Regions from separate parts of the Sphingomonas sp. SORGH_AS_0870 genome, predicted to be linked through region 2. Evidence: predicted binding sites of a transcription regulator. Region 2 holds the regulator's gene; each other region holds the start of a gene.

Region 1 (7,255 bases), 520 kb from region 2:
GATCATCTATGACGACTTCGCCTCGGTCGCCAAGGACCTGTTCGCCCGGCATATCACCAGCCCGCAGAAGCTGGGCATCTATGGCGGCTCGAACGGCGGCCTGCTGATGGGGGTCGAACTGACCCAGCATCCCGAGCTGTGGAAGGCGGTGACGATCCAGGTCCCGCTGCTCGACATGGTCCGCTATCAAAAGATCGCGGCGGGTGATTCGTGGAAGGACGAATATGGCTCGATCGACGTGCCCGAAGAGGCCGCGTTCCTGCGCAAGATCTCGCCCTATGCCAATATCCGCAAAGGCGTCGCCTATCCCGAGCCCTATATCTGGACGACCACCAAGGACGATCGGGTCGGGCCGCAACATGCCCGCAAGTTCGCGGCGCGGCTGGGTGAATATGGCATCCCCTATCTCTTCTACGAGGATATGGCGGGTGGCCATTCGGGCGACGCCGACATCGCGCAGGGCGCCCGGCTGAATGCCCAGCAGATGGTCTATTTCGCCCAGAAACTGATGGGCCCGGCGAAGTGAACCAGGGGGCGCGAGCGCATGCCGTTCGCTCGCGCCATTTATCGATGGGCGATTGCGGCGTAATTGCTCTTGCTGCGTTGCGGCAGGACGGGCAAATGCAGGGCATGACCGATATGACGACGACCGAGCGCCGTCCGGCTGAGCCGGCGGCGGGCGCTCCTGCGATCATCTTCGAAGCCATTGTGAAGATGCAGGCGGTGTCCGCCATGTATAATCGCGGCGAAGTGGTGTTGGCGCCCCATGTGATCTACACGCGGCATGACGAGCTGTACGTCGATGCCACGACCGTCGAGCGGGACGGCAAGCCGCCGCGCGAGGAAAAGATGGGGACGTTCAAGCTGGCGGGCTTGGGCTCGCTGCGCCTGACCCCGCGCCGCTTCCCCGCCAGCGCGCTGTTCGAGCGGGATGCGGAGAAATACAGGAACTGCGCCCTGATGATGGTCGATCCCGCCTGATCGGGCATCGCTGAAATCTCGGGCGGGCGGGTGTTCCCCGACCGCCCCCAAATGTCGGATCAGCGGCAGCGGACCTGGTTCTGCTCGATCGACCGCCCGGCCAGCGCACCACCCGCCGCGCCCAGCAGCGTCGCGATCGTGCTGCTTCGCCCGCCGACCAGATTGCCCAATATGCCGCCCGCCGCGCCGCCGATGATCAGGCCGGTCGTGCCGTCCGACCGACGGCAATAATAACGGCCATCGGTGCCCGCATAGACACGATCCTGCGGTTGCAGCACGCGCTCGCGATATTGCGGGCCGTCCCGATAATCGCCGACCGGGTCGTAATAGGGTTCGCCATTGGCATAGCCATCCGCCGGGATCGACGGTGCAACACGATAGCCACCGGGACCGCCGGACGGCGGCGGGGCAGGGCGGTCATAGCCGTCGTCATATCCGCCACGTTCGCGCCGCGACAGATACAGCTCGGCCTCCTGACGGTAGATCTGATATTCCCGGTCGAACCGCGCCTGTGCCGCGCGGAAGCGCGCATCGTCGGCGGCGGTCTGTGCCGTGGCGGGAATGGCAGTCAGGGTGACGGCCGTCGTGATCGCGACGGTGGCCAAGCGGCGAAAGCCCATCGGTTATCCTCCAACGCCCGGACAATCGGGCGATGCGACCGATACGGCTACGAATCGATATGGTTCCTGAACGACGCCCGGATCAGGCGACGCTTTTGGTGACGAAGCTGTCCATCACCCGCTTACGCCCCGCCTGTTCGAAATCGATCTCCAGCTTGTTGCCCTCGATCGCGGCGATCGCCCCATATCCGAATTTCTGGTGGAAGACCCGGTCGCCCACGCCCAGGTCGTCGCGCCCCTTTTGCCCCAGCCCGACCGAGGGTGCGCGCGACTCGACGATCCGCGCGGGGCGCGTCGGCGTCGCGCTCTGGCTGGTCGCCGCTCGCTGCCAGCCCGGCCCGCGCCCCGTCCCCCGCGCCACATTGGCGAAGGGGTCGGCATGTTCGGACCAGTTGGCGCGCCACAGACTTTCGCCGCCGGTCATGCTCGTCTCGCTGTCGATATGCTCGGGCGGCAGTTCGCCGACGAAGCGGCTCGGCAGGCTGGAGGTCCATTGGCCATAGATGCGGCGGTTGGCTGCATGCAGGATCACCGCCTTGCGCCGCGCGCGGGTGATCGCGACATAGGCGAGGCGCCGTTCCTCCTCCAGGCTGCGCGTGCCGCCTTCATCGATCGCCCGCTGCGAGGGGAACAGCCCTTCCTCCCAGCCCGCGAGGAAGACGGTGTCGAACTCCAGCCCCTTGGCGGCGTGGATCGTCATGATCGTCACCTCGGGCTCGCGCTGGTCGCCGTCGCGTTCCATGACCAGCGACACATGCTCCAGAAACGCGCCGAGCGACTCGTAATCCTCCATCGCGCGGACGAGTTCGGACAGGTTCTCCAGCCGCCCGGCCGCCTCCGCCGACTTCTCGTTCTGGTACATGGCGGTATAGCCGCTCTCGTCCAGCAGCTGTCGGGCAAGTTCGGGGTGCGGCAGGTCGCGGGCCATGTCGCGCCACCGGGCGATGTCGCCGATCAGATTGCCAAGGCTCCGCCGCGCCTGCGGGGTCAGTTCGTCGGTGTCGAGGATACGCGCCGACGCCAGGGTCAGCGGCAGGCCCTCGGCCCGCGCCAATTGGTGGATCTTGGCCAGCGCCTTGTCGCCCAGCCCGCGCTTGGGAACGTTGACGATCCGCTCGAACGCCAGATCGTCCGATGGCTGGTTGACCACCCGCAGATAGGCCAGCGCATCGCGGATTTCGGCGCGCTCGTAGAAGCGGAAGCCGCCGACGATCCGGTACGGCAGGCCGATCGCGATGAAGCGATCCTCGAACTCGCGCGTCTGGTGCGAGGCGCGGACCAGGATCGCAATGTCGCCATAGGAGGTGCCGGATCGCCGCGCCGCCTCGATCTCCTCGCCGACGCGGCGGGCCTCTTCGGGACCGTCCCAGACGCCCAGCACCCGGACCTTTTCGCCCACGTCGAGTTCGGTCCACAGCGTCTTGCCCAGCCGCCCGCCATTATTGGCGATCACGCCCGACGCCGCCCCCAGGATATGCGGGGTCGAACGGTAATTCTGTTCCAGCCGGATGACCTTGGCACCGGGGAAGTCCCGCTCGAAGCGCAGGATATTCTCCACCTGCGCGCCGCGCCAGGAATAGATGGACTGGTCGTCGTCGCCGACGCACGCGATATTCTTGCGTGCCTGCGCGAGCAGCCGCAGCCAGAGATACTGGACGCTGTTGGTGTCCTGATATTCGTCGACCATGATGTAGCGGAAACGCTGCTGATAATGCTCCAGCACATCGCGATGCGTCTTCAGGATGGTCAGCATGTGGAGTAGAAGATCGCCGAAGTCGCAGGCGTTCACGCTGCGCAGCCGGTCCTGATACTGGCGATACAGCTCGGCCCCGCGGCCATTGGCATAGCGTTCGGCCTCGCCCGCATCGATATCGCCGGGGACCAGCCCCTTGTTCTTCCACTCGTCGATCAGCCCGCCGAGCGCCCGTGCCGGGAAGCGCTTCTCGTCAATATCGGCCGCGACGATCAGCTGCTTGAGCAGGCGGAGCTGGTCGTCGGTGTCGAGGATGGTGAAGTTCGACTGGAGCCCGACCAACTCGGCATGGCGGCGCAGCATCTTGGCACCGATGGCATGGAATGTGCCCAGCCATGGCATCCCTTCGACGGCATCGCCGACCAGCCGCCCGACGCGTTCCCGCATCTCGCGTGCGGCCTTGTTGGTGAAGGTGACGGACAGGATTTCGGAAGGCCAGGCCTTGCGGGTGTAGAGCAGATGCGCCAGCCGCGCGGTCAACGCCGCCGTCTTGCCCGTGCCCGCGCCCGCCAGCACCAGGACCGGGCCATCGGTGGTCAGCACCGCCTCACGCTGTGCCGGGTTCAGCGTGCGCAGATAGGGGTAATCGGCCATTTGTCCGGTGGAAATCCGGGCGGGATCGGCGGAGGGAGCGACGGTCATCGCGAACAGTTAGGGAACGTTGGCCGCCGGGGCAACCTTCGGCCGTTCGATGGCGATGCTGTGTCATAGCGGGATCTGTCACACGGGCGTCCCACGCCCGACCCGAAACCGACATGCGGGCGGCCTAGGGGCGGTGCGTGCCGACGAGCGACGGGGTGGAAACACCGACGCCGCCGTGACGGGCACGACCCCATGCAGGAGCTTCCCATGAGCAAGATCTTTGCCGTCGCCCTTGCGACCTCGTTTTTCCTATCCGGTACCTCCGTCCAGGCGCAGATCCGCGAACCGGTCAGCATCAAGGTCCGTCACGCCGATCTCGATCTCCATCGACCCGATCACCGGGCGATGCTCGACGCCCGCATTCGTCGCGCGGCGGCGATCGTATGCGGACCCATCACCAATGATCTGGCGCAGAACGAAGGCGTGACCCGGTGTCGCGCCGAGATGCAGGCCGACGCCGCCGTGAAGGTCGCCACGCTGCTCGCCGCCCCCGTCATGCTGGCCAGCACGCGATAAGGGCCTGTCCGGGATAGGGCGGGACGTCGCACGAGGGCGTCCCGCCGCATCCCGGCATGGCATTCGCCACGGCTTACGGGCCCGGCGTCATAAAAACGTCACCTCCGTGGCGCAACGGACGTTCATCATGACACCTTATGCGCTTGCCGGCGGGGAATCCGAATCTCGCATTCGTGGACCGAAGCTCGATGCGTCGCTGCATCCGTCAGGGCGGTGGATTTTCCTCGCGCTGATCGTCGGTGGCCTGGCCTATGCGGGGGTCAGCATCCTGAGCGATACGGCACGGGTCGGCGAGCCGATGGCGGTCGGTGTCTTCGCCTTTCTGGGCCTCGCTCTGCTGATCGCGCTGGGCTTCGAGTTCGTCAACGGCTTCCACGATACCGCCAATGCGGTGGCGACGGTGATCTATACCCATTCGCTTCCCGCGCCGGTGGCCGTCATATGGTCGGGTTTCTTCAACTTCCTCGGCGTCGTCACCTCCACCGGCGCGGTCGCCTATTCCATCATCACCCTGCTGCCGATCGATCTGATGCTGCATGTCGGATCGGCGGGCGGGTTCGCGATGATCTTCGCGCTGCTGCTGGCGGCGGTGATCTGGAATCTGGCGACCTGGGCGGTGGGGCTGCCCAATTCGTCCAGCCACGCGCTGATCGGGTCGATCCTGGGAGTCGGCCTCGCCAACCAGCTTCTGTCCAGCATCCCGGGCACATCGGGCGTCGACATGGAGCAGGTGCGGAAAGTGCTGTCCGCGCTGCTGTTCAGTCCGCTGATCGGCTTTGCCGGTGCGCTGATGCTGCTCCTCGTCATGAAGCGTTTTTTCCGCGACGACCGCCTGTATCGCGAACCCGAGGGCGATACGCCCCCGCCGCGCGGCATCCGGGCGCTGCTGATCTTCACCTGCACGGCGGTCAGCTTCGCGCATGGCGGCAATGACGGGCAGAAGGGGATGGGGCTGATCATGCTGATCCTGATCGGCTGCGCGCCCACCGCCTATGCGCTCAACCGGACGCTGCCCGAAAGTGCGATGCCCGCCTTTGTCCGCAGCGCCGACATCGCCTCCGCCGCCTATGCCGCGCACGGCACCGGCCATGTGGTCCCGCTGGACCAGGCCCGCGCCGCCGTCGTCGATGGCGTGCGCGCCAAGGCGATCGATACGCCGCAGGTCTATGAGGGCCTGTCGGTTCTGTCGCACGACATTGGCGAGCGGATCGCCGATTACGGCACGCTCAGCCGCGTACCCGCAGCGATCGTTCCCAATCTGCGCAACGATATGTATCTGGTTCTCGATACCACCCGGATGGTGACCAAGGACGAAGGCGCCAAGAGCCGTTTCACCGCCGGTCAGATCGAGTCGCTCAACGGCTATGCCAAGCAGCTGGAGCGCGGCACCCGCTATATCCCGCTCTGGGTGAAGATCACGGTCGCCCTGGCGCTGGGCCTGGGGACGATGGTCGGCTGGCGGCGGATCGTGGTCACGGTCGGCGAGCGGATCGGCAAGACGCATCTGACCTATGGCATGGGGGCGGCGGCCGAGCTGATGACGGCGGCGACGATCCTGCTCGCCGACCAGCTGGGGCGGCCGGTGTCGACCACGCATATCCTGTCCTCCGGCGTCGCCGGTGCCTCGGTCGCCAATGGCGCCGGGCTGCAGGCGCGGACGATCCGCAACATGGCGCTCGCCTGGATCATGACCCTGCCGGTCGCGATGCTGCTGTCGGGCACGCTTTACTGGCTGCTGCTGAAGCTGACCGAGGTGCTCGCGGGCTGATCCGGCCTGCCGGGTCGCAGCTTATAGGTCTTTACGGCGGCATTTGGCTTCTGCCACAGCGGGCGGATGACCCGTGCCTCGACACCTTCGCACCGCCATATCCTGCTGGCCAGTCTGACCGGGACGGCGGTCGAGTTCTACGATTTCTATATCTATGCAACGGCGGCGGCGCTGGTGTTCGGGCCGCTCTTCTTCCCCGCCTCCTCGGCGGCGGCGCAATTGCTGTTGTCCTATGCCAGCTTCGGGCTCGCCTTCGTCGCGCGGCCGGTTGGCGCGATCGCCTTTGGTCACTTCGGCGACCGGGTCGGGCGAAAGTCGACGCTGGTGGTCAGCCTGATGCTGATGGGCGGATCGACCGTCGCCATCGCCTTCCTGCCGACCTATGCGCAGGCGGGCTGGATCGCCCCGTTGCTGTTGTGCATCGCGCGACTGGGACAGGGGCTGGGGCTGGGCGGCGAATGGGGTGGAGCGGCGCTGCTGGCGGTGGAGAATGCGCCGCCGGGGCGTCGCAACACCTGGGGCATGTTTCCTCCGCTTGGCGCGCCGGTCGGCTTCATCCTGGCGAACGGCTTTTTCCTGCTCCTGGGTCTCGTCCTGACCGATGTGCAATTCCGCGCCTGGGGGTGGCGACTGCCGTTCCTGGCCAGTGCGGTGCTGGTGATGCTCGGCCTGTGGGTCCGCCTGCGGCTGACGGAGACACCGGATTTCGCCGAGGCCAAGCGGACCGAAGCCCTGCCGCGCGTGCCGATCGCGACGTTGTTGCAGGGGCATGGTCGTGCGCTGCTGGCGGGGACGGGCGGGGTGATCGCCTGTTTCGCCATCTTCTACCTCGCGACCGCCTTCGCGCTGGGCTATGGCACCAGCGCCCTTGGCTATCCGCGTGAGGCGTTCCTGGGCGTCCAGCTCGTCGCGATCCTGTTCCTGGCGCTGGGCGTCGTGGTGTCGAGCGTGATGGCCGATCGCCGTGGCGCGTCC
Region 2 (7,255 bases):
CTCCCGAAGGAGCCCTTTTCCTGTCGTCGCGATCCGTTCAGCGCCGCCGCCGGGGCAGCCTTCGCGCGATCAGGATCATCAGCAATCCCGCCACCGCGACAAAGGCCCCGCGATCGGCCCACTGGCCCTGGCCGAGCATGAAGCTCTGTTCGGGCCAGCGGATATAGCCCAGCCCCTGACCGATCCATAACAGCCCGGTCAGCGTCAGCATGACACCGATGGCGATCAGGATCGGCCGGAACCGGTTCATGGCTTAGCGCTGCTCGACCGGAACGTACGAACGCTGCGTCGGGCCGGTATACAGCTGACGCGGACGGCCGATCTTCTGGTCGGGGTCGGTGATCATCTCGTTCCACTGCGCGACCCAGCCGACGGTGCGGGCGAGCGCGAACAGAACGGTGAACATCTCGGTCGGGAAGCCGATCGCCGACAGGATCACGCCCGAATAGAAGTCGACGTTCGGGAACAGCTTCTTCTCGACGAAATAATCGTCGCTCAGCGCGATCTCTTCGAGGCGGAGCGCCGTCTCGAACAGCGGATCGTTGACCTTCAGCGCGTCGAACACTTCGCGCACGGTCTTCTGCATCACGGTCGCGCGCGGATCGTAGTTCTTGTACACGCGGTGACCGAAGCCCATCAGGCGGAACGGATCGTTCTTGTCCTTGGCGCGCGCGATGAATTCGGGGATGCGATCGGGCGTGCCGATCTCGCGCAGCATGTTGAGCGCGGCTTCGTTCGCGCCGCCATGCGCCGGGCCCCAGAGGCAGGCGATACCCGCCGCGATGCACGCGAACGGATTGGCGCCCGACGAACCCGCCAGACGGACGGTCGAGGTCGAGGCGTTCTGCTCGTGATCGGCGTGCAGGATGAAGATGCGGTCCATCGCCTTTTCGACGGCCGGGTTCACCTCATACGGCTCGGCGGGGACGCCGAAGGTCATGCGCAGGAAGTTGCCGGTGTAGGACAGCGAGTTGTCCGGGTACAGGAAGGGCTGGCCCACCGAATACTTGTACGCCATCGCCGCGATCGTCGGGATCTTGGCGATCAGGCGGTGCGAGGCGATGGTGCGCTGCACCGGGTCATGGATGTCGGTCGAGTCGTGATAGAAGGCCGACAGCGCGCCGACCACGCCGCACATGATCGCCATCGGATGCGCATCGCGGCGGAAGCCACGGAAGAACGCCGCCAGCTGCTCATGCACCATGGTGTGGCGCGTGATGGTGTTGGTGAAGCCCGACAGCTCGTCCTGGTTCGGCAGTTCGCCGTTCAGCAGCAGATAGGCGACTTCCATGAAGCTGCTATTCTCAGCGAGCTCGCCGATCGGATAGCCGCGATGGAGCAGCACGCCCTCGTCGCCGTCGATATAGGTCAGCTCCGACCGGCACGAGGCGGTCGAGGTGAAGCCGGGGTCATAGGTGAACGCGCCGGTCTGCGCATAGAGCTTGCGGATATCGACCACGTCCGGGCCGATCGAACCCGACATGACCGGATAGTCGAACTCTTTGCCTGCGATGTTGAATTTCGCGGTGTCGCTCATGCTCAATTATCCTTCCTATCTGCGGTCATCTGGTCCGCGATCCGACCCAGGCTTTCCTCACGGCCCAACAGGCTGAGCACGTCGAAGATCCCCGGTGACGTCTTGCGTCCGGTCAAGGCAGCGCGGAGCGGCTGGGCGACCTGGCCGAGCTTGACGCCCTCTGCCTCGGCCACCTTGCGTACCGCGTCTTCCAAAAGCTCCGTATCCCAGTTGTGCACCGCGTCAAGCGCGGTGTGTACGGAAAAGAGAATGTGCCGTGCCTTTTCATCGAGAAGACCGGCGGCGGCATCATCCATGGTCAACGGACGGGTCGCGAAAAGGAACCGCGCGCCATCGGCCAATTCGTTCAGATTAGCGGCGCGCGGCTTCAGCGAGGGCATCGCGGCGGTCAGCAGCGCGACGTCCTCCACGCCCATGCGGCCTGCGGTCAGCGCGGCGAGGCGCGCGTCGTCGGCTTCGCGAATATAATGGCCGTTGAGATTTTCCAGCTTCTTCAGGTCGAAGCGCGACGGCGCCTTGCCCACGGCGGCGAGGTCGAACCACTTCACAGCCTCGTCCCGCGCGATGATCTCGGCATCGCCATGACCCCAGCCCAGACGAAGCAGATAATTGTCGAGCGCTTCCGGAAGGATGCCCATCTCGTCGCGATACGCCTCGATCCCGACCGCGCCGTGACGCTTGGACAGCTTGGCGCCGTCCGATCCGTGGATCAGCGGGATATGCGCATAGATCGGCTCGGCCCAGCCCATCGCCTTGTAGATGGGAAGCTGGCGGAAGGCGTTGTTGAGGTGATCGTCGCCGCGGATGACATGGGTCACGCCCATGTCATGGTCGTCGACCACCACCGCCAGCATATAGGTCGGCGTGCCGTCCGAACGGAGCAGGACCAGATCGTCCAGCTCGGCATTCTGCACGGTGACGCTGCCCTGCACCCGGTCCTCGATCGTGACCGCCCCTTCGCGCGGGGCGCGCAGGCGGACGACGAAGGGCTGGCCCTCGGGCGCGGTCGCGGGATCGGCGTCGCGCCAGGGCGAGCGGATGCGCAGGGGCTGCTTGGCGGCCTGCGCGGCCTCGCGCTGGGCGGCGATCTCGTCCTGCGTCATGTAGCAGCGATAGGCATGGCCCTTGGCCATCATCTCGCGCGCCACCTCGGCATGGCGGTCGGCGCGGGCGAACTGGAACACCGCCTCGCCGTCCCAATCCAGGCCCAGCCAGCGCATGCCGTCCAGGATCGCGTCGATCGCGGGCTGGGTCGAGCGGGCGCGGTCGGTATCCTCGATCCGCAGCAGGAACTTGCCGCCATTCGCCTTGGCGAACAGCCAGTTGAACAGCGCAGTGCGTGCGCCGCCGATATGGAGGAAGCCGGTCGGCGAGGGCGCGAAGCGGGTGACCACTTCGCCTGCGGCCGACCCGGTGGCGATATCATCTGTTGCGCTCAACCGCGCATACTCCCAATCATGAATTTCGATGGCCTATTCAGCCGCCGCAGCCCCTAGCATCAAGCGCGGCCCTCGCCAAATGCCGCGCTGGACGGCGTTGGAACTTTGGGCGGAACGCGAGCGGACGCAGTTGGCGCTGTGGATGCCGGTGGCCTGGGGGCTGGGCATCGCCTTGTGGTTCGTCCTGCCCGATCCGCACGGCTGGGCGGCGCTGATCTGTGTGGCGGGCGGGGTGGGGCTGGCGGCGTTCACCCTGTCCGGCGGCGGCCGCGTGACGCGCGGCATCGGCGTGGCCGCGCTGCTGGTCGGCGGCGGTGCGGCGCTGGCCTGGGCGCGGGCCGAGTCGGTGGCGGCGCCGGTCCTGGCCCGCCCGGTGCTCGCGACCATGACGGGCACGGTGGAGGGCGTCGACCGGTTGGCGGCGCGCGGGCTGATGCGGCTGATGCTGCGACCGTCGGAGGCCAGCGACGGGCGCGGGCGGGCGATCATGTTGCCGCCCCATGTCCGGGTGTCGCTGCCCATCGAGGATGTTCCGGCCGGTCTGGGGCGCGGGGCGATCGTCCGCCTGCGCGCGCGACTCATGCCGCCCGCCGGACCCATTGCGCGCGGCGGCCATGACTTTGCCCGCGCCGCCTGGTTTCAGGGGATCGGCGCGACGGGGCGTGGCTTCGCGCCGGTCGAGGTCCTGCGGCCATCGAGCCGGGGAGAGGGGCTTCGCCAGCGGCTGTCATCCCATATTTCCGCGCGGATCGAGGGGAGTGCGGGCGGTATCGCAGCCGCGCTCGCAACCGGCGATGTCGGCGGCATCGGCGCGGCGGATGCCGACGCGATGCGCCGGGCGGGGCTCGCGCATCTCCTGTCGGTCAGCGGGCTGCACATCACGGCGGTGGTCGGGATCGTCATGGTCCTGACGATCCGGCTGCTCGCGCTCTGGCCATGGCTGGCGCTGCGTGTGCGGTTGCCGCTGGTCGGGGCGCTGGCGGGCGCGGTCGCGGCGATCGGCTATACCGCGCTGACGGGGGCAGAGGTGCCGACGATCCGGTCCTGTGTCGCCGCCATGCTGGTGCTGGTGGCACTGGCGCTGGGACGCGAGGCGATGACGCTGCGGCTGGTCGCGGCGGGGGCGTTCATCGTGCTGCTCTTCCGGCCCGAGGCCCTGATGGGGGCGAGTTTCCAGCTGTCCTTCGCGGCGATCACCGCCATCGTCGCGCTGCACGAACATCCCGCGATGCGGCGCTGGTTCGGTCCGCATCCCGACTGGCGCTGGTCGGTGGCGCGGCAGTTGGGGGCGTTGCTCGTCACCGGGCTGGTGGTCGAGGCCGCGCTGATGCCGATCGCCATCTATCATTTCCACAAGGCGGGGCTGTACGGCGCCTTTGCCAATATCGTCGCCATTCCCTGGACGACCTTTGTCGCGATGCCGCTGGAGATGCTGGCGCTGCTGCTCGATCCCGTGGGGCTGGGCGCGCCCTTCTGGTGGCTGCTCGGCCATGCGCTGGGGGCGCTGCTCTGGCTGGCGCGACAGGTGGCGGCGATGCCGGGGGCGGTGATGGCGCTGCCGGTCGCGCCGGACGGGGCTTTCGCCGTGACGATCCTTGGCGGACTCTGGGTGGCACTGTGGCGGACACGGTGGCGATGGCTGGGCGTGCCGGGCGTGGCGATCGGCGTGATCGCCATGCTGGCCGCGCCTGTGCCCGACCTGATCGTGACCGGCGATGGCCGTCATGCCGCGATCCGCACCGGCGGCGGCATGGCGCTGCTCCGGGAGCGGGCGGGGGATTATGTCCGCAATGCGCTATCCGAAATCGGCGGCAGCGACGATGCACCGCTCGCGCTGGTCGACCAGGCGGAGGCGCGGTGCGGCGCCGATATCTGCCTGACCCGGATCGTGCGGGACGGGCGCGTCTGGCGGGTGGCGGCGACGCGGAGCGGCTATGCGCTGCCCTGGGCCAGCCTGATCGCGCTGTGCGGCCGCGTCGACATCATGATCGCCGACCGGCGGCTGCCCGGGGCGTGCCGCCCGCGCTGGCTGAAGCTCGATGCCCCCGCCTTGCATCGCAGCGGCGGCGTGACGATCCGGCTGTCGGGACCCGTCGCCGAAACCGCGCGGATGCCGGGGGACCGGCACCCCTGGATCGTGGCGAGCGAGGCGCGCGGGCGCTGACCCGCTCGCCCCCTTATCAATCGTAGCGCCGCAGAATGCCCGATAGCTTGCCCTGCACCCGCACCTGGGCGGGCGCGTAACGCTGGGGATCATAGGCGCGGTTGGCGGGGTCGAGCCGGATCATCGAGCCTTCGCGCCGGAAATATTTCAGCGTCGCCTCCGCCTCGTCGATCAGCGCGACGACGATCTGGCCGTCGCGGGCGATGTCGGTGCGGCGGATCAGCGCATAGTCGCCGTCGAGAATACCCGCCTCGACCATCGAATCGCCCGACACTTCCAGCGCATAATGCTCACCCGTGCCGAGCAGGGCGGCGGGAACGGCCAGGGTCGAGCTGCCCTCGAACGCCTCGATCGGGACACCTGCGGCGATACGGCCATGCAGGGGGATCTCGACCACGTCATTGGCGGGCTCGGCAACCGGCTTCGCGGCGGGCGGACGCGCATCGGCCGCGCTGGCGGCGGCCGCGACCGGCTTTTCCGGCCGATCGGGCATCCGCAGCACCTCCAGCGCGCGGGCGCGATTGGGCAGGCGGCGGATGAAGTTGCGTTCCTCCAGCGCGGAGATCAGGCGGTGGACGCCCGATTTGGACTTGAGGTCCAGCGCCTCCTTCATCTCCTCGAAGGAGGGCGAGACGCCGGTTTCCCGCAAACGGTCGTTGATGAAGCAGACAAGCTCATGCTGCTTTGCGGTGAGCATCGCGATCCTCCGTCCAGAACAGACGTGGAACTTATATGGAACGGAAAGGCTTGCGTCAAGCGAGCATCAGGATTTCCGCCGAGTCGCCCGCACGGGCCGGGGGCGCGTGCGGCGGGCGGATCACAAGGCATGTCGAACGCGCCAGGGTCAGCAGCATCGAGCTGTCCTGGATGGCCGCCGCATGAATGCGCCCGTCGATCATCGCGGCGCGCGGATAGTCGATGCGCGGACCGTTGGCGGGCAGATCCTCACCCAGAATGGCGGGGATCGCGCTGGGGAAGGGATCGCCCGCGCCCGCCATATGCGCGACCAGCGGCTTGACGAAGAGAATCGCGGTCACGAAGGCCGACACCGGATTGCCGGGCAGGCCCAGCACGACCATGTCGTTTAGCCGCCCCGCCATCATCGGCTTGCCGGGGCGAAGCGCAATCCGCCAGAAATCGATGCTACCGCCCGCCGCCTTCAGCGCGGGCTGGACCAGATCATGATCCCCCACCGATGCGCCGCCGGTCGTGACGAGCAGGTCGGCCGCGACCCCGGCAAAGGCGTCGCGCAGCCGTTCCAGATTGTCGGGCAAGATGCCCAGGTCGATGATCTCGACGGGGAGGTCGGCGAGCAACGCCGCCAGCATCACGCCGTTCGACTCCGGCAGGGCATCGGCACCCCCCTGTCCGGGGGGCACGAGTTCGTCGCCGGTCGCGGCGATCGCGATCCGGACGCGCGGGCGGACGGGCAGGGTGCCATGGCCGCCGGTCGCCGCCACCGCGATCCGCGCGGGCGTCAGCCGCTGCCCGGCGGCGATCAGCCGGTCGCCTTGCGAAAAATCCAGCCCGCGCCGTCGGACATTGCGTCCGCGATGCGCCGGGCCTTCGCCGGTCAGGGTCAGCGTCCGGTCCTCGCGCCCCGCTTCTTCCTGGACCAGCACCGTGTCGGTGCCCGGTGGCAGCGCGGCGCCGGTGAAGATGCGCGTCGCCTGTCCGACCTCGACCGTCTCCGGAAAGGGGCGCCCGGCGGCGCTTTCGCCGATCACCGTCCAGGGCCCCGGCATATCGTCGAAGCGGATCGCATAGCCGTCCATCGCCGACAGGTCGCGAGACGGCTGGGTCCGCTGCGCCAGCACGTCCCGCGCGGCCCAGCGCCCGGCGGCGTCGCGCAGGGCGAGCTCGATGACGGGCCGGTCGGGGGCGAGGGCGAGCAGGCGCTGTTGGGCTTCGGTAACGGGTAGAAGAATGGCGGTCACTCCTGTTGGCGACAAGACGCGTCGTCGGCGCTGGCGTTCCCGCAGGCGGGCCGGTCAGGCGTGCCAGTCACCCGACTTGCCGCCGGTCTTGGACAACAGGCGAATATCGCCGATCGTCATATGCTTATCGAGCGCCTTGGCCATGTCATAGACGGTCAGCAGCGTAACCGACACGGCC
Region 3 (7,255 bases), 1.1 Mb from region 2:
CGCTCATGGGACGAGCTTCACGAGAAGCTCGGCAAGGAAGGGCTCGGCTACGCACGCTCCGGTACCAACGGCGCGCGGATCACGATGGGCGAGCGCGCGATCTCGGCGAGCATCGCCGCCCGCGGCGCGGCGCTGACGCAGCTTGTGCAGGCTGATCGGCTTGGCCCATTCAGCGCGGGCAGTCCCGATCAGATCGTCATGCATAAACCTCGCTACATGCCGGGGCAGGAACGTCGTCCCGGCTATGAGGCAGCGCGCGATGCGCACGCAGGCGCAGTGACCGCCGCACGCGAACAGCTCGGCGCGCAACGTACGCAGGCACGTGCGACGATCATCGCGTGGCGGCGGGCCATCGCTGCCCAGATCAACGCCAGCGATTGGCGCGGGCGCCGGGACCAGCTGAACGCCACGCGCAAGCTATTTGGCATGCACTTCGCAGGGATCGAACGGGATCTGATGGCGGCGACCGCGCCGGCCGTGGCCGCACTCGATGCCGCCGCGCGCTTTCCGTCTTACGACGCCTGGTGCGCCGGCGCGAGCGCTCCTTCTGTCCCGAAGGCACTCGACCTTACGGTGCCGATGGTAGTCGCGTCCTCCGGGGACCATGCCGCTACGGGCGTTCCGGTCGCCGGCTATGAGTGGCACCGTGACGATGGGGCCTGCATCTACCGCCGCATCAATCAGCCGGGACCAGCGTTCACTGACCATGGACCAACTGTAGCGATCCACACGCTCCGGCGTGCCGATGTGGTCGCGGCGCTCAAGCTAGCGCAACGAAAATGGGGAACGGTCGAGCTGATCGCAGGAAGTGAAGCATTCCTGCGCATGGCGGTCGAGGTCGCGGACGAAGAGAAGATAAAACTCACCGGCAAACTCGCAGCGCGCATCCGACAAGGGATCGCGCAGGATGCTGCAAGATTCACCTCGCCCGCGCTCCCGTTACCTGCGCCCACAAGCGAAACGGCGCCGGTATCGCCTAGTGCGGTGTCGTTGCCGGCATTGACAAAGCTGTCCCAACCCCACTCACCCGCCTCCCCGACCCTTGACGAGATGCGCGGTGGACATTCGGCGGTCGATGCATGGCTGGATGAATGGCGGCGTGATCCAAAGGCAATGGCAAAGCTGCGGCCGTTGGCCGCGAAGGCGTTCGCCGATCCGAAGGCGCGCAACCTGCTTAATCAATGGGTCGCTGAGGGAATGCCAGCCGCAATGCGATTGCAGCAGCAAGCAGGCGATCACGCGCGAATGCTGGCGGCACAGGTGCAGACACCCAGTCGGGGACTGCAATTGCAGTAATCAGCACAACAGCGTGGCGTCGCCGACGAACTCGGTGCTTCGCCGCCCCAACTGGCGCTGGCCTGGCTGCCGGTGCAGGGCGATGTCATCGTCATCCCCAAGGCAGCGAGCAGCGCGCAGTGCGGGATAACCGGGCGGCGGCCGACCTGACGCTCGATGCGGATGCCCTCACTCACCCCGATGAGCTATAGCCGCGCGCCAGGGGACGCGTGCACTTGGAGATGCTCTAGCTGAAGCGGTACACGCCGCCCGCTTCCGCCGCGACGAAGCGGTCCGGGGCGATGCGCGCCGCGTCCAGCGCTGTCGCCAGTTCCGCGACCGGCGCTTCACGGGCCTCGTCGGTCAGCTGGAAGGTCCCCCAATGAATGCCCAGCGCACGTCCTCCCCCCACGTCTGTGAAGATCCGCACGGCCTCGGCTGGATCGACATGCTGTGCGGCCATGAACCATCGCGGCGCATAGGCTCCGATCGGGATGAGCGCGACATCGGGCGCACCCAACCGCCCGCGCACCTCGCCGAAGATGCGTCCATCGCCATAGCCGGTGTCGCCGACGAACCAGATCGTCCCGGAAGGCGTGTCCAGATAATGCCCGCTCCACAGCGTCATGCGCGTGTCGCTCGGCCAGCGGTTCGACCAGTGGTTGGCCGGTGTTAGTGTCGTCGCGGTGCCGTTGCCGAGGTCAAGCCGGCCCCACCAGTCGCCGATCTGGCATCGCGCGGCCGGTACCGCCGCCCGGACGATGGCATCGTTGCCGAGCGGCATCGCCATCAGCGGGTCGTGTGCGGCGTGGAGGCGCCGCAGCGTGTCGACATCGAGATGATCGTAATGCGCGTGGCTCAATAGCACGACATCGACCGGGGGGAGGTCGTCGAACGCGATCCCCGGTGCGGTCACCCGCTTCGGCCCGACGCGGCGGAATGGACTGGCACGCTCCGACCAGACCGGATCGGTGAGGATGTTCACCCCTGCCGCCTGGATCAGCAGCGACGCATGACCCACCATCGTCACGCACAGGCCATCGACGCGCGCCTCGGGCCTGGCGGGCGTGACCGGCACCGACTTCGGCCATTTGGCAGCAGCCCCCGCCAGTTTCCAGCGCAGGATGGCGCGCAAGCCCCGATCAGTGCCGGGCTGCCCCGGATTGAAGAACCGCGTACCGTCGAAGTGATCGCTCGGCGGCCCGTCATAATAGCGGTTGCAGACCATGCTCAGGCAACGCTCATCAGCTGTGACGGATAGGCTGTCAGCAAGCTGAGCGCCTCCTCCACCGGGGCGTTCAGCCAGCGTTCCTGATCTTCGGCCAGCAGGATGACCGGCATCGCCTTGGGGTGCTTGGGCGCCACCAGCGGATTGGGCTCGGTCGTGCAGAAGGCATAGACCCGGTCATGATCCTGATCGACCTTCCATAGCCCGGCGAAGCACGGCGCTGGCTGATCCTCGACGGAGAACCACCAGTTGGTGTCGCCCGGGCCCTTCCGATCGGCCGCAGCCTTGGGCTCGGCAAAGCGGGTGAAGGGCACCAGGCAGCGATGCTCGGTCCGCATCAGCCAGGGCTTCCACATATTGCTCTGCATATTCCGCGCGTTCGTCCACCAGTCGTAGAGGAACGGCAGCTCCCCTTCGCGGGCCGGACGTTTACGCGGTTTGCGCGTCGGGAAGCCCCAGCGCATGGTGCTCAGCACCCGCTCGCCGGCCGAATGACGCACGACATAGCCGGGTTTACCGGGCGCCGCGTAATCCTTCTCGACCTCCAGCGTGTTGCTCGTATCGTCGACCTCAGCAAGCGCGTCGAAATAGGTCCGGGGATCGACCTTGATGTTGTAAAGATTACACATTCGCCTGTTCGATCACGACCGGTAGCGCGAGACAAGCTTCTTCCACGTCGCGGCGTCCGGATAGGGCAGAGCAGCGCCGGTGGGCTGGTCCCGCCCGATCACCATATGGGGACGCTGGGTGCGTCCTTCCGCTTGGCATGCCGAGCAGCATAATCGCCGTCCCACCAATCCGAGCGTGCCGTCCCATCCTCGCCGGTAAAACATCCACCAGAGCGCAACCGCGTCGAGGACGCGGACGTGACCGCATTTTGGACAGGTGAGACGCAACGTACGCTTGTGCAGGGCACACTCCTCCAACGTGCGCAGACGCCGCCCGATATGATCGTGATCGGTCCCTGCCCCGCCTTCTTGGCTGCCCCTTTTGCGGCCCTCTACCACGCCCCTGTCCCGTTCCGATTATCGATCCGCTTGCGCAACGCCTTGACCCGCCAGTGGAATCAACGGAACATATAGCGAACATATGAGTCGCAGCAATGATGTCTTCCACCGCCCCACCCATCGAAACACTGGCCCGCCTGCGGGGCGCCATAGGCGCTGTGCGAAGCGGTGAGGGTGCAGTCCTGCCTTTCGGCATCGAGGCGGTAGACACGCGATTGACGGGCGGCGGCCTGGCGCTCGGCGGTCTGCACGAGACGTCTTCGGCGACACCGACCCTTACAGATGATGCAGCTGCCACGCTGTTCGCGGTCGGGATTGCCGCGCGCGCAGCAGCGCTGAGCGGCCGCCGGGTGCTCTGGGCGCTCACCCGGTTCGACCTCTATGCGCCGGGTCTCGAACAGGCCGGGCTCAGCCCTGCAACGCTGTTCTTCGCCGAGGTACGTGAAGACAAGGACGTTCTGGCCGTCATGGAGGATGGCTTGCGTCATGGCGGGCTTGCAGCGGTCGTCGGCGAGGTAAAGCGCGCCGACATGGTTGCGACCCGGCGACTGCAGCTGGCGGCCATGACGGGAAATACCCCTGCCCTGCTCTCGCGTCGCTGGCGCCGACAGGGCACCTGCCCACTGACCGAGCTGTCGGCGGCCATGACACGGTGGCGGATCGCCTGCGCGCCTTCCGCGCCGCTCCTCGCCCCCGGGGTCGGCCGCGCGCGCTGGATGGTCGAGCTGGCACGCCAGCGCGGTGGCCCGGGCTTCACGATGGACTTGGAGGCATGCGATGACACGGGTCGCCTCGCTCTACCTGCCGCATCTCGCGATCGAGCGACTGCGACGGCTGGAGCGGCCGCGCGCGCTGCCTGAACCAAGGCCCGCGCCTATGCTTCCCATCGACGACGACCCCGGTGCCTGCTCGGTGCCGCGGGGCGGCGGCTGGCGTCCCGGTGCGCGCTGGGCGCAAGGCGCTGCGCGTGCAACGGTGGAGAAGCAGGTAGCGGCACTGCCGCTGCACCAGCGACCGCCGATGCGCGAGCTGGGTCGTCGGTCTGAGGCGGCGGACCATCCGTTCAGACACCCCAGCGCACCGGGTCAGCACAAGGCAGTATCAGGGCCAGCACCCGCGTTGAACCTCGTGCCGATGGTATTGGCTGAGCAGATCGGACAGCGACAGGTGATCTCCGCCGCTTGCCCGGCGGCGATGACGCTCGGACTGACCCCGGGCATGGCGGTGACGCAGGCGCGGGCGCTAATCCCGGATCTCGACATCCGCCCCGCCGACCGGGCGGCAGATATGGCGTTGCTGGCGGATCTGGCGCTGCATGCCGTGCGCCATTGGACACCGACCGCCGCGGTCAGCGGATCGGACGGGCTGTGGCTGGACCTGAGCGGCGTCGCGCATCTGCACGGGGGCGAGACCCGCTTCTGCCAACGACTGGTCCGGTTCTGCCGACGCTTCGGCCTGACCGCACGAGTCACGGTCGCCTCCACGCCGGGCGCAGCTCATGCGCTCGCCCGTTTCGGTCGCGATGCCATCCTGCTGGTTCCCGGCGGACAAGAGGCACAGGCGCTGGCTCCCTTACCTCCTGCCGCACTCCGCCTGACCCCGGAGGCAACAGCGGCGGCGAACCGGTTTGGGCTCGACCGGATCGCCGATCTCCTGCCGCTGCCACGCGGGCCGCTCGCCCGGCGGCTAGGCATGGCGAGTGTCCGCCGCCTCGACGACGCACTGGGGCGTGTCCCCGAACCGATCGTGCCGGTCGTGCCCGAGGAGACGCCGGTCGCAAAGCGCCGGCTGCTCGAGCCGATCGGCACCGCCGAGGCGATTGAGCAAGTGATCGCCGACCTGCTCGCCGACATGATGCTGCTGTTGCAGGCGCGCGGGCGCGGTGTGCGCACATTGGTGCTGCTGCTCGACCGGATCGACGGCAGCGAGCAGCGGCTCGCGATCGGCACCGCGCGCGCGACCCGCGATGTCGTGCATCTCGCCCGCCTCTTCCACCTGCGCATCGAGCGGATCGATCCGGGTGACGGGATAGAGACGATGCGCCTCGCCGCGACGCGGACCGATCCGCTGGGTGCTACCGCGGTGGCGGGTGACCTGACCGGCGAGGCGGCGGTGCCCGACGTCGCGACGCTTGTCGACCAGATCGCCGGCCGGGTCGGCGAGGCGGCGCTGTTCACCGCCGCGCCAGTCGAGAGCGACGTGCCCGAACGCGCGGTACGCCGCGCGCCGCCGCTCGCCGCGCCGACTGGCTGGCCGGCCTGGCGCCGGCCGGTACGGCTGCTCAGCCGGCCCGAGCCGCTGACCGGCGTGCTCGCCCTCCTCCCCGACGCACCGCCGCGCCGCTTCACCTGGCGCGGGCAGGTCCATGCGGTGGTGGCCGGAGATGGTCCGGAGCGCATTCACGGCGAATGGTGGCGGCGCGACGGCGAGGTCTGGGCGGTGCGCGACTATTTTCGGGTCGAGGACGACACCGGCGCACGCTTCTGGCTGTTCCGCCGCGGCGACGGGGTCGATGCCGCAACCGGTGATCTCAGCTGGTACCTCCACGGGCTATTCGGCTGATGGCTGCCCCCACCACGACCTATGTCGAGCTTCAGGTGACGAGCCATTTCTCGTTCCTGCGCGGCGCCTCCAGCCCCGACGAACTCTTCGCCGCAGCCGCGCTGCAAGGCCACACCGCGCTCGGAATCGTCGACCGGGGCAGTGTCGCCGGACTGGTGCGCGGGTGGGAGGCGCAGAAGGCCACTGCCGTGCGGATGATCGCAGGCGCGCGCGTCGATCTCGACGATGGGCGGGCGCTGCTGCTCTATCCAACCGACAAGAACGCCTGGTCGCGGCTCACCCGGCTACTGACGCTGGGCAAGTCGCGCGCGGGCAAGGGCGGCTGCACGCTCGGTTGGGCGGATGTGGTTGCCTGGAATGAGGGGTTGATTGCGATCCTGCTCCCGCACGAGGCCGACAAGATGACGGACCGCCATCTTGTCGATCTGCACAAGACATTCGGCGGGCGCGGCTATCTCGGCCTTGCCTTCCGGCGGCGGCCCGACGACGCGCTTCGCCTGCACCATCTATCGATGCAGGCGGCGGCTGCAGGGGTCGCGACCGTCGCCATCGGCGACATCCTGTACCATGCTCCGCAAGCGCGTCTGTTGCAGGACGTGGTCACCGCGATCCGCGAGAAATGCACCGTCGACACGCTCGGCTATGCCCGTGAGCGTCATGCCGATCGCCACCTCAAGTCGCCTGAGGAAATGGAGCGTCGCTTCGCCGCCTTCCCAGATGCGATCGCGGCCACCGCCGCGATCGCGCGCGCCTGCACCTTCGACCTCGGCGAACTCAGCTACCAATATCCGCAGGAGCGCGTGGTAGAAGGACTGACCGCGCAAGGCGCACTCGAACGGCTGACCGAGACGGCGGCGGCACGGATGTTCCCCGAGGGCCTGCCGCAAGCCTATCGCGACCAGATCGCACACGAGCTCAGGCTGATCGGCGAGCTGGGCTACGCTCCGTACTTCCTCACGGTGAACAGCATCGTCGCGGAGAGCCGCAGGCGCGGTATCCTCTGTCAGGGGCGCGGATCCGCCGCCAACAGCTGCGTCTGCTTTGTGCTCGGCATCACCAGCATCGACCCGATCAAGCATGAGCTGCTGTTCGAGCGCTTCGTCTCCGGAGAACGCCGCGAACCGCCCGACATCGACGTCGATTTCGAGCATGAACGGCGCGAGGAGATCATCCAGTGGATCTA
Region 4 (7,255 bases), 2.1 Mb from region 2:
TTGCGTCGCTTGGCGGGCACCGCGATCTCGCGCGTACCGTTGAGGTAATCGGCGGTGACGCTGGTCTTGGACTTGAGCAACTGCTTGAGCGTGCCGTGCGCGACGATCTGGCCGCCATGCACGCCCGCCCCCGGCCCCATGTCGATGACATAATCGGCGGTGCGGATCGCATCCTCGTCATGCTCGACCACCAGCACCGTGTTGCCCAGGTCGCGCAACCGCCGCAGCGTCGCCAGCAGCATGTCGTTGTCGCGCTGGTGAAGCCCGATCGACGGCTCGTCCAGCACGTAGAGCACGCCCGACAGGCCCGAGCCGATCTGCGACGCCAGGCGAATCCGCTGGCTCTCGCCGCCCGACAGCGTGCCGCTGGTCCGGTCGAGATTGAGGTAATCCAGCCCGACATTGTTGAGGAAGCCCAGCCGCTCGACGATCTCCTTCAGGATCGGCTGCGCGATGGCGCGCTGCTGGTCGGTCAGATGTTCGGGCAGGCTGGTGAAAAACGCCAGCGCGTCCACCACCGACAGGCGAGTCGCGTAAGAGATGTCCTGCATGGCGATCTTCACCGCCCGCGCCTCGGGCTTCAACCGCGCGCCGTGGCAGACTTCGCAGGGCTGCGACGACTGATAGTTGGACAGTTCCTCGCGCATCCACGCGCTCTCGGTCTGGAGCATCCGGCGGTTGAGGTTGCCGATCACACCCTCGAACGGCTTCTTGACGTCATAGGACTTCTTGCCGTCGATGAAGGTCAGCGTGACCGCCTTGCCCTTGGTGCCGTGCAGGATCACCTCCTGCACCTTGGGGTCGAGGTCCTTCCACGGCGTCTCCAGCGAGAAACCGAACTCGCGCGCGAGGCTGCCCAGCACCTGCATATAATAGGGGCTGGGCGGGTTGGACTTGGCCCAGGGCACGACCGCGCCCTTCTTGATCGACAGCTCGTGATTGGGGACGACCAGATCCTCGTCGAAGATCAGCTTCTCGCCCAGCCCGTCACAGGCCGGGCACGCCCCCTGCGGCGCGTTGAACGAGAAGAGGCGCGGTTCGATCTCGGAGATGGTGAAGCCGGAAATCGGGCAGGCGAATTTCTCCGAGAACACGATGCGGCCATCGGGCGCATTGTCGCCCAGCACCGCCGATTTTGGCGTGTGCGGCTCGACCGGATCGGCGGGATCGACATAGGCAAGCCCGTCGGCCAGCTTCAGCGCGGTCTCGAAACTGTCGGCGAGGCGCGTGGCGATATCCTCGCGCACCACCAGGCGATCGACCACCACCTCGATGTCATGCTTGAACTTCTTGTCGAGCGCCGGCGCCTCGTCGATCTCGTAGAGCTGGCCGTCGATGCGGACGCGGGTGAAGCCCGCCTTCTGCCACTCGGCCATTTCCTTGCGATATTCGCCCTTGCGGCCGCGAACGACGGGCGCGAGCAGGTACAGGCGCGTGCCCTCGGGCAACGTCATCACCCGGTCGACCATCTGGCTGACCGTCTGCGCCGCGATCGGCTCGCCGGTGGCGGGGCTGTAGGGGATGCCGACGCGCGCCCAGAGCAGGCGCATATAGTCGTAGATTTCGGTGACCGTCGCCACGGTCGAGCGCGGATTGCGGCTGGTCGTCTTCTGCTCGATCGAGATGGCGGGCGACAGCCCCTCGATATGGTCGACGTCCGGCTTCTGCATCATCTCCAGGAACTGGCGCGCATAGGCCGACAGCGACTCGACATAGCGGCGCTGCCCCTCGGCATAGATGGTGTCGAACGCGAGCGAAGACTTGCCCGACCCCGACAGGCCGGTGATCACCGTCAGCGTGTCACGGGGAATGTCGATATCGACATCCTTGAGATTGTGCTCGCGCGCGCCGCGGACGGAAATCTTGGTCAGCATGAGGCAGGTTCTACTTCTGTTCCGGAGAGAAGGCCAGAGGCGAGATAGGAAGCGACACGCCCCATTGCGAGGGGCGTTTGGGACGGGCTTGCAGGAACGCCGGAGCTTCGCCCATGATCCCCTTGAAAAGCCGGGGGCTTGGCAATTCCCGCGCTTTGCATGATACACTGTCTCATTTCCGAGGGGGAGCGTTTCCATCTTGTCCAAGACCCTGCACCTGTCCGCCCTGTTGCTGCTGGCCGCCCAGACGACGCCTGCCCTGGCGCAAAAGGCCGAGAAGACCGAGACCAAGACCACCGAGACCAAGGACGACGACAGCAAGCGTCCGCCGCTCCCCGCCGACAGGACGATCACGCAAAGCGCGCGGATCGGTGGCCGGGTCGTCACCTACAAGGCGACCGTGGGCACGATCCCGGTGCGCGACGACAAGGGCAAGGAGATCGGGCAGGTCGTCTATACCGCCTATACCGTGCCCGGCGGCGATGTGCAGCGCCCGGTGACCTTCGCGTTCAACGGCGGGCCGGGCGCGTCGTCGGTCTATCTCAACATGGGCGCGGTGGGCCCCAAGCGCGTCCCCTTCGGCGCGCAGGGCGATGCACCGTCCGACGCGCCGGTCACGACCGACAATCCGAACAGCTGGCTGGACTTTACCGACCTGGTCTTCATCGATCCGATCGGCACCGGCTTCAGCCGCAGCCTGGTGGACGAGGCGGAGACCAAGAAAGCCTTCTACGCCAACGACCCGGACATCAAATATCTCTCCAAGGTCGTCTATGACTGGCTGGTCAAGGAAGGCCGGTTGCGCTCGCCCAAATATGTGATGGGCGAAAGCTATGGCGGCTATCGCGCGCCGCGCATCGCCTACGAGCTTCAGTCGCAGATCGGCGTCGGGGTCAACGGGCTGGTGATGGTATCGCCCTATCTCGACCCCGCCTCGGGCGACGACGCCACCGCGCTGTCGCCGCTGCCCTGGATGATCGACCTGCCCTCGATGGCGGCGGCCCAGCTGGAGCGGCAGGGCAAGCTGACCCCCGAGGCGATGGCGGGCGTCGAGGCCTATGCGCGCGGCGATTATCTCCGCGACCTGATGCGCGGGCGGTCGGACACCCAGGCGGTCGACCGGCTGGTCAGCCGCGTGACCGAGCTGACCGGCCTCGACCCCGCGCTGGTCCGCCGGCTGGGCGGGCGGATCGACACGCGGACGTACTTGCGCGAGATTCACCGCAATGATTCGACGATCGGCAGCATCTACGACTCGAACGTCACCGCCTTCGACCCCTTCCCCTGGTCGTCGCAGCAGCAGTCCAACGACCCGCTGCTCGACTCGCTGATCGCGCCGACGACCAGCGCGATGGTCGATTTCGTGACGCGCGAAGTGGGCTGGAAGACCGACGCGCGCTACCATGCGCTGTCCTATGAGGTGAACAGCGCCTGGGATCGCGGCAAGCCCGACGACACCCCCGTCACCGACCTGCGCAAGGCGATCGCCAACGATCCCAAGATGAAGGTGATGATCGTCCATGGCTGGGACGACCTGTCCTGCCCCTATTTCGCGTCGCGGCTGATCGTCGACCAGATGCCGAGCTATGGCGTGGCGCAGCGGGTGCATCTGAACGTCTATCCGGGCGGGCACATGTTCTACAGCCGCACCGACAGCGGCGCGGCGTTCCGGCGCGATGCGATGGCGATGTACGGGGGATAAGTCTTGCATCGTCACGGACCCATATCCCCACGGCCGTTCGCGCTGAGCGAAGTCGAAGCGTACGCCCGGCGGGTTCCCGATTCCCTTGGCCTTCGACTTCGCTCAGGCTGAACGGAGGCGCGGAATAACCGCCTCCGAAACGGAGGGGACATCGCTCGCCTAATCTCAAATCCTCCCGATGATCCCCATCGGGAGGATTTCGATTCATGGCGAGCCCGGCGGCGATCGAGGCGTTCATTCGGCGCTGGCAGGCGTGCGAAGGCGGGGCGGAGCGCGCCAATTACGCGCTGTTCCTGACCGAGCTGTGCGCGATCCTCGGCGTCGCCCCGCCCGAGCCCGCCCACGCGACCAGCACCCGCAACGACTATGTCTTCGAACGCGCGGTCGTCCTGCCCGGTGACGAGGACCGGCGCGGGCGGATCGACCTCTACAAGCGCGGCTGCTTCGTGCTGGAGGCCAAGCAGAGCCGCGAGGGCCTGGGCGCGAAATCGCTCGCCGCAGAGGGCCCGCTGCTCCCCGGCCTGCTCCCCGATGGGGCGGGCGCCGCGCCCCGGTCGCGGCAATGGGACATATTGATGCGCCGCGCGCGCGAACAGGCCGAGCAATATGCCCGCGCGCTGCCCGTCGATCATGGCTGGCCGCCCTTCCTGATCGTGGTCGATGTCGGTCGGGTGATCGAGCTGTTCGCCGACTTTTCGGGTCAGGGGAAGCATTACAAGCAATTCCCCGACCGCGCCCGCTTCCGCATCGCGCTGGACGATCTGCGCCGCGAGGAGGTGCGCCAGCGGCTGGCGGCGATCTGGGACGCGCCGCATTCGCTCGACCCGACCCGCCATGCCGCCGCCGTCACCCGCGACGTGGCGACTCGGCTGGCCAGCATCTCCAGGCTGCTGGAGGAGCGCGGGCATGAGCCGGAGGGGGTGGCGCTGTTCCTGATGCGCTGTCTGTTCACCATGTTCGCCGAGCATAGCGGACTGCTGCCCGCCGGGGGTTTCGTCACCCTATTATCGGACGCGCGCGAGCGACCCGATGCCTTCGTGCCCTGGATCGAGGATCTGTGGCATTCGATGGACCGGGGCGGCGAGGCCAATGTGCTGCGCTGCGCGGTGCGGCGATTCAATGGCGGGCTGTTCCACACCGCCGACGCCCTGCCCCTCAACCGCGAGGAGATTGGCGAGCTGCTCGCCGCCGCCAGGCGCGACTGGCGCGATGTCGAGCCCGCCATCTTCGGCACGCTGCTCGAACAGGCGCTCGATCCGGCGCAGCGGCGGCGGCTGGGCGCGCATTACACGCCGCGCGCCTATGTCGAGCGGCTGGTGACCGCGACCGTCATCGCCCCCTTGCGCGACGACTGGGCGCAGGTGCTGAGCGCGATGGAGAATGAACGCGCCGACAATCCCCGCGCCGCCGTCCAGCGGGTGCGCGATTTCCACCGGCGGCTGGCGGCGATCCGCGTCCTGGACCCGGCCTGCGGCACCGGCAATTTCCTCTATGTCACGCTCGAGCTGATGAAGCGGCTGGAGGGCGAGGTGCTGGAGGTGCTGGCCGAGCTGTCGGGCGAGGAGATACTGCATCTGGATACCGAGACGGTGCACCCGCGCAATTTCCACGGGATCGAGGTCAACGCCCGCGCCGCCGCCATCGCGCAGCTGGTGCTGTGGCTGGGCTATATACGCTGGCAGTTGCGCAATGGCGGGCAGGTGTCCGACCCGGTGCTGGAGGATGTCCAGTCGATCGTCACCGCCGACGCGCTGCTCACCCCCTCGGGCCAGCGGACACCCTGGCCGGAGGCGGAGTTCATCGTCGGCAACCCGCCCTTCATCGGCGGCAAGGACCTGCGCGGGCGCTTGCCCGAGGGCATGGCGGAGGCGCTGTGGCGCGCCTATCCCAAGATGCCGCGCGCCGCCGATTACGTCCTCTATTGGTGGGACCGCGCCGCGCAGGCGCTGGCGGCGCGGGATACGCCGCTGATCCGCTTCGGCTTCGTCACGACCAATTCGATCACCCAGACCTTCGGCCGCCGGGTCATCGCCCGCGCGCTGGAGGGTACGCCGCCGCTGTCGATCCTGCTGGCCATCCCCGACCATCCCTGGACCAAGGCGACGCCCGATGCCGCGATGGTGCGGATCGCGATGACGGTCATGGGGCGCGGCACGGTCGACGGCCGACGCCTGCACATCGCCGAAGAGAGCGGGCTGGACAGCGACACGCCTGACATCCGCTTCGCCGAGACGGTCGGGCGGATCAATGCGGACCTGTCGGTGGGAACGGACGTGACCCAGGCCCGGCCGTTGCTCGCAAACCAATGGCTATGTTCGCCCGGCGTGAAACTCCATGGTGCGGGCTTCATCGTGTCACCGGCCGAGGCGGAAATGCTGGGGCTCGGCCGCCGCGAGGGGCTGGAACGGCATATCCGTCCCTATTGCCACGGCCGCGACCTGACCGCGCGGACGCGCGGGGCCATGGTGATCGACCTGCTCGGCCTGTCCGAAGCCGAGGTGCGCCAGCGCTTTCCCGAGGTCTATGGCCATGTGCTGCGAAGCGTGAAGCCCGAGCGCGACGGCAATGCACGGGCGACCTATCGCAACCAATGGTGGCTGTTCGGCGAACCCCGCCGCGAGTTGCGCCCCGCGCTCGACGGCCTGTCGCGCTATATCGCGACCGTCGAGACGGCCAAGCATCGCATCTTCCAGTTCCTGCCCGCCGACACCCTGCCCGACAACAAGCTGATCTGCATTGCCACGGCAGACAGCGACGTCCTGGGTATCCTGCAATCCTCGACCCATGAGGCATGGTATCTCGCGAACGCAGGCATGCTGGGGGTCTATAACCAGCCTGCGGTCTACGTGAAGACGACGAGTTTCGACCCCTTCCCCTTTCCCGATGCCAGCGACCCCGCCCGCCGGGTCATCGCCGACCTCGCCGAGGAACTCGACGCCACGCGCAAGCGCATCCTGGCCGAGACGACCGACCTGACCCTGACCGGCCTGTACAATCTGCGCCACCGGCTGGTCGCAGGGGACAGGCTGACCGCCGGGGACGAAGCGCTTCGCCGCCGGGGATCGGTCGACCTGATCGCGCGGCTGCACGACCAGATCGATGCCGCCGTCATCGCCGCCTATGGCTGGCCCGCCGCGATCCCGGCGGCGGAGATGGTCGCGCGGCTGGTCGCGCTCAACGCGCAGCGCCGGGTGGACGAGCGCGCCGGCCATGTCCTGTGGCTGCGCCCCGACTTCCAGAGCCGCCGCGCGGGCGCGACCCCGCTCGGCCCGACCGAACGCGCGCTGCCGCTCGCCGAGCCCGCCCCGGCCAAGCCCAGCTTTCCACGCGACCTTGGCGGACGGATCGCCAGCGTCTTCGCGCTGCTCGGCACCGACCGCCCCTTGTCCGCCGCCGCCATCGCCCGGCATTTCGCGCAGGGCCGCCAGGTCGAGCGCGCGGTCGTCGCCGCGCTTCAGGGCGCGGTGCGGCTGGGCTATGTCGCGCAGGGGCCGGAGGGCTATCGCCTGCGCCGGGTGGCATGAGCCGCCGATCCACGCTAGAGCCGCAACCGTATACGAAACGGAGCGAGTGACATGGCAGGGATGATCGGCGGATCGACGGCGGAGCGCGAACTGGCGGAGCTGTCGCCCTGGGCCAACCCCGCGCCGCCGATCGATGCCGCCGAACGCGCCCGCCG

Evidence for each region. The regulator LexA, encoded in region 2, represses DNA repair genes until DNA is damaged. The targets are predictions, from matches to a motif close to GTTCCNCNCTTGTTCT.
Region 1: a site for LexA is predicted at 3,999-4,014, ahead of QE363_RS12025 (UvrD-helicase domain-containing protein). Genes of this name have one in related genera too.
Region 3: a site for LexA is predicted at 3,575-3,590, ahead of QE363_RS19455 (ImuA family protein). Genes of this name have one in related genera too.
Region 4: a site for LexA is predicted at 1,882-1,897, ahead of uvrA (excinuclease ABC subunit UvrA). Genes of this name have one in related genera too.

What each region holds. Positions count from the first base shown of each region.
Region 1 covers NZ_JAVIYW010000002.1:2,573,042-2,580,296, reverse strand. The annotation lists gene QE363_RS12040 (prolyl oligopeptidase family serine peptidase) at 1-526, shown strand, start outside; gene QE363_RS12035 (hypothetical protein) at 622-981, shown strand; gene QE363_RS12030 (glycine zipper 2TM domain-containing protein) at 1,041-1,601, opposite strand; gene QE363_RS12025 (UvrD-helicase domain-containing protein) at 1,684-3,996, opposite strand; gene QE363_RS12020 (UrcA family protein) at 4,204-4,512, shown strand; gene QE363_RS12015 (anion permease) at 4,640-6,280, shown strand; gene QE363_RS12010 (MFS transporter) at 6,347-7,255, shown strand, end outside.
Region 2 covers NZ_JAVIYW010000002.1:3,093,040-3,100,294, reverse strand. The annotation lists gene QE363_RS14365 (hypothetical protein) at 38-250, opposite strand; gene QE363_RS14360 (citrate synthase) at 254-1,537, opposite strand; gene gltX (glutamate--tRNA ligase) at 1,540-2,976, opposite strand; gene QE363_RS14350 (ComEC/Rec2 family competence protein) at 3,056-5,140, shown strand; gene lexA (transcriptional repressor LexA) at 5,157-5,837, opposite strand; gene glp (gephyrin-like molybdotransferase Glp) at 5,893-7,077, opposite strand; gene moaC (cyclic pyranopterin monophosphate synthase MoaC) at 7,132-7,255, opposite strand, start outside.
Region 3 covers NZ_JAVIYW010000002.1:4,199,053-4,206,307, forward strand. The annotation lists gene QE363_RS19440 (relaxase/mobilization nuclease domain-containing protein) at 1-1,296, shown strand, start outside; gene QE363_RS19445 (MBL fold metallo-hydrolase) at 1,523-2,503, opposite strand; gene QE363_RS19450 (SOS response-associated peptidase family protein) at 2,506-3,132, opposite strand; gene QE363_RS19455 (ImuA family protein) at 3,609-4,370, shown strand; gene QE363_RS19460 (DNA polymerase Y family protein) at 4,288-6,072, shown strand; gene QE363_RS19465 (error-prone DNA polymerase) at 6,072-7,255, shown strand, end outside.
Region 4 covers NZ_JAVIYW010000002.1:1,011,738-1,018,992, reverse strand. The annotation lists gene uvrA (excinuclease ABC subunit UvrA) at 1-1,874, opposite strand, end outside; gene QE363_RS05245 (S10 family serine carboxypeptidase-like protein) at 2,074-3,576, shown strand; gene QE363_RS05240 (DNA methyltransferase) at 3,783-7,100, shown strand; gene QE363_RS05235 (Xaa-Pro peptidase family protein) at 7,152-7,255, shown strand, end outside.